DNA from 2 places in the Methylocystis sp. H4A genome. Region 2 is predicted to be linked to the other one. Evidence: riboswitches for the same ligand, from Rfam matches in the RefSeq annotation. Region 2 holds a riboswitch; the other holds the start of a gene.
What was found. Region 2 has a riboswitch for fluoride ahead of crcB (fluoride efflux transporter CrcB). Riboswitches for the same ligand answer to the same signal wherever they lie in the genome.
Positions count from the first base shown of each region.

Region 1: another riboswitch for fluoride. It lies ahead of IYW40_RS03435 (efflux transporter outer membrane subunit); the one in region 2 lies ahead of crcB (fluoride efflux transporter CrcB).

Region 1 covers NZ_JADNQY010000016.1:86,846-89,042, forward strand. Annotated here, with positions in the region: gene dgcA (N-acetyl-D-Glu racemase DgcA) at 1-679, shown strand, start outside; fluoride riboswitch at 735-796, shown strand; gene IYW40_RS03435 (efflux transporter outer membrane subunit) at 919-2,197, shown strand, end outside.
Region 2 covers NZ_JADNQY010000025.1:223,699-225,895, reverse strand. Annotated here, with positions in the region: gene IYW40_RS12595 (hypothetical protein) at 1-173, shown strand, start outside; gene IYW40_RS12590 (Kazal-type serine protease inhibitor family protein) at 232-468, opposite strand; fluoride riboswitch at 914-975, shown strand; gene crcB (fluoride efflux transporter CrcB) at 1,060-1,434, shown strand; gene IYW40_RS12580 (spermidine synthase) at 1,639-2,197, shown strand, end outside.

The DNA.
Region 1 (2,197 bases), on a different contig from region 2:
GCTTTCGGGCGTTCCAGCCCATGTCGCGGCAGGTTTCGAGGCGCTCTCGCCGCTCGTGACGGCCTTCACGATCTCGGTCGGCGCGCCCGATCAGATGCGCGCCGCGGCGGAAAGGGCGTCCGACCGCCCGCTCTTGAAGATCAAGCTCGCCGGCGAGGGCGACGAAACGCGCCTCGCCGCGGTGCGCGCCGGCGCCCCCAACTCAACCCTCATCGTCGACGCCAACGAATCCTGGACGGCTGAAACCCTTCCCCGCCAGCTCGCCGCTTGCGCCGATTACGGCGTCTCGCTCATTGAGCAGCCACTGCCGGCGGGCCGCGACGACATTCTCGCGACCATGCCGCGCCCCGTGCCGATCTGCGCCGACGAAAGCGTGCACGACCGCGCCTCGCTCGCGCCGCTCAAGGGCCGCTACGACGCGATCAACATCAAGCTGGACAAGACCGGCGGCCTGACCGAAGCGCTGGCGCTGGCGCGCGCGGCGCAGGAGATGGGCTTTTCCATCATGGCGGGCTGCATGGTGGGGACGTCTCTCGCCATGGCGCCAGCCGTCCTCGTGGGGCAGATCGCCTCCTTCGTCGACCTCGACGGGCCTCTGCTTCTGGCCCGCGACCGCGTCCCCGGGCTGTGCTACGAGGGATCGACTCTCCTGCCGCCGGGGCCGGAGCTCTGGGGATAGCGCGCGAGGTCGCCATCTGGACTTATTGACCGGTAGCTCTGTCGTAAACTAAGTTTTAACGGATGGGGATGGGGTTCCCCCGATAACCGCCGAAAGGCTGATGACTCCTGCGAACTCGCCGCCGCGTTCATAAGATCGTCGGCGCAGGGTAGGAGTGTCTGTTGCTTAGAGAGCCCGCACCCCGTCGTGCGCCTTGCCGCCTGCGCCCCCGCGGAATTATAGCCGCTTGGGGCATCGGCGTGATTCGGCTCTGGACGCGGCGGCGATGGCTGTGCTGCGGAACCCCGATCGCGCTTTTTCTCGCCGGCTGCGCGCCTACGACGCCGGTTGAGCGCGCCCAATTTCTGGGCGCGCCGGCCATGGAGCGCACGCTGGCCAGATCCGGCTTGAAAGCCGCCGCTGGCGAAACGGCTTGGCCCCGCGAGGAATGGTGGCGCGCCTTCCGCAGCGCGGAGCTTGACGGCGTCATCGACAAGGCCTTGCGCGACAATCAAAGCCTCAAGAAAGCGGAAGACACTCTGCGCGGCGCGGACGCCATCGTGCAGGTCGCCGGCGCCAGGCTCCTGCCGGAAGTCCAGGCGACCTTCGGCATGCGGCAGTCGCGCAATCCTCTGCATGGCGTCGTGGCCTCCTACAATCCGGCGCAGGGCGGATTGCAGAAGACCATGGCCTTCATCAATCCGCTTGCGCTGACCTGGGAGCTGGATTTCTGGCAGAAAAACCGGGCTCTGCTCGACTCGGCGATCGGCGAGTCGGCGGCGCAGGAGGCCGAATTGCAGCAGGCGCGCCTGCTGCTGACCGCCTCGGTCGCGCGCGCCTATCTGCGCGGCTACGCCGCGGCGCGCCAGCTCGAGGTCGCCAGAGCTTTGACGCGTCTGCGCCGCGATTTGGTTGCGCTTGCTGAAACCCGCTTTCGCACCGGACTCGACTCCTTGGACGGGGTGCAGATCGCCCGCGCCGAATTCGAAAACGCCGTCCGGCGCGAAGCGGCCGCGCAGGCGCTGGTGACGCTGCAGAAGGACGCGCTCGCTCGGCTCATGGGCGAAGGACCCGACGCCGCACGCGACCTTTACGCCGGTCGAAGCGCGCCAGCGCCAGCGTCGCCGCCGCTGCCACGCAGCCTGCCGCTTGAACTGCTCGCGCACCGTCCCGATCTCGCCGCCGCGCTGCGCCGCGCCGAGGCGGCGGCGGCCCGGGTTCACGTCGCCAAAACAATGTTTCTTCCCTCGATCGATCTTGCGATCACCGGCGGCTTCGAAGGCTCGGTGACCTCGACGAAGATCAGCAAGCTCGCGGGCTATCTCTTCACGCCATCGGCGATCGGCTACGCGGTCTCGCCCGGAGTTCGCCTGCCCATTTTTCAGGGCGGCCGCCTCAGCGGAAATCTGGAGTTCCAGCGCGCCGATTATGATCAGGCGGTCGACTCATATAATGAGACGCTGCTGCAAGCGGCGCAGCAGGTCGCCGACGCCATCGCCAATCTCAAGCGCGCGCGCGCCGAATATGAGGCGCAAAGTC
Region 2 (2,197 bases):
GCGCAGATTTCGGCGGCGATCCCGGCGACTATGATGGCGATGGCGGCTACGGCGGATTTGGCGGCGACGACGGCTATGGCGGCGGCTCCCGCCGTCACCACCGTCACGAGCGCTCTCAGGCGGCCTGCGCGATCTGGATCGCTCAGATGCAGGCCAGCGGCTGCCTCAACTAGCCGAAGCAATGGCGCGGCACGATTGCGCCGCGCCGGCGCCAGATCTCAGCCACCAGTCTCACCTGTAAGGTTTCGGGCACTCGCCGTCGGACTTTTTCGCGACCTTGGCGGCGCGACGCGTGCAGTCGTTACCATAGGTTTTATCGTCACAGCCGCACACCGGGCGATAGTCCTTGGTGCATATCTTTGGAACCTCCACACACTTGCCCGCGATGTCGGCTCCGCGGCATTGGCCCGGCTCGGGGTCGCACCACAAGCCTGTGTCGCATTGAATGCCGGCGATGCCTGCGCACATCTCACCGACCTTGGCGGCCGAGGCGGGCGCGGGAGCAAAGAATACGAAGAGCGTCGAAGCGAGGAGCGCGCAGAGGCGCAAGCCAAGGCGTAAATACATAGCAATTCTCCAAAAAATGCTTTCGTAACGGAGGGATAACGCCTCGGACCGGCGAGCGTTCCCGCGACGGCGACGGCGGCTGCAGGGCGCTCCGAATCCAGGGAGGGGTCATCTCACCGCGTCATGGCCGCGCTTGTCGCGGCCATCCACGCGATGACGCGAGGCAAATGTGAGGATATGAGCCGAACCTGCCGTCTCCGCGCGAAGCGTTTCGCGGCTGACCGGCGTGGATGCCCGGCACAAGGCCGGTCATGACGGCTGAGAGTGAGCTGAAATTAACCAGAGTTCGAAGCCCTGTCGGCGGCCAGCGACGGCGTTGATCGTTTGCGCCGGCTCGACTATGCTGGCTCCCACACGGGATGGGGCTCCCGGTAACCGCCTGATGAGGCTGATGGCTCCTGCCGCAAGGACGCGCGTCCTGCGGGAGGGGCGCGCCTAAAACGCCGCCTGCCGCAGCATGTTTGTCGTCCGCCTGTTGGAAAGGACGACGTCATGGGCTTCTTCATCGTATTTGCTGGCGGGGGACTGGCCGCGGCCGCGCGCCACGGGGTCAATCTTCTTCTTGCCCGACTGATCGGCGTCGGTTTTCCCTTCGGGACGCTGGCCGTGAACGTGCTTGGCTCGTTCCTGATGGGCGTGATCGTGGGTTATTTCGCCTTTCAGGGCGAGGCGTCCCAGAACTGGCGCCTGTTCCTCACGACCGGGATTCTTGGCGGCTTCACCACCTTTTCGGCGTTCTCGCTCGAGACGGTTTTGCTTTACGAACGCGGCGAACTGGCGATGGCGGCCTTCTATGTCGTGGCGTCAATCGGACTTGCGATTGCCGGCCTCCTCGCCGGCGTGTCGCTGCTGCGCCATTTTTCGTGAAGGGTTCGAACTCCAGCCTGGCGTGGAGATGCGGCAGCAATTTGCAAATGAAATTTGGCGAACGGCGGTCGAGGAACTGTTTGTGGGCGAAGCGATAGTCCGGGATTGGCGCTTTGCGGCCTGTGCCCGAACTGCAGAATTTAGCGCATTGAGGTCATCGCATGTCGTCGCATGAAGCGCTTCCCAAGGAAACGGAGAGGATCAGTGATTCCGTGGACCCTGCTCGACACAGCGCCGATACCGGGCGGCGAGGGCGAACTCCGCCTCAAGCGTCGCGGCGCAGAATTCTCGATCACGTTGGGCAATATCGAACTGATGAACAGTCGCCTCAGTGGCTCGGAGGAGGCGCTCGCCACGCTCTCTTGCGAGAGAATTCAGGCGCGCCCACAGCCGCGTGTTCTGATTGGCGGGCTGGGGATGGGCTTCACTCTGCGCGCCGCGCTCACTGTACTCGGCGCGAAAGCGCGGATCGTTGTCGCCGAACTCATTCCGGCGGTCGTGGCCTGGGCGCGCGGTCCGATGGCGGAAGTCTTCGGCGCCAGCCTGACGGATCCGCGCGTCAGCATCGAGGAAGGTGACGTTGGGCGCCTGATCCGGTCTGGCCGCTCGACTTATGACGCAATCCTTCTCGATGTCGATAATGGCCCCGAGGGCCTGACTCGCGAAGCCAATGACGGACTTTACGATATCGAGGGATTGAAAGCGGCCCGCAAGGCGCTGCGCCATGATGGGGTGTTGGCCGTCTGGTCATCGGGGCCGGATC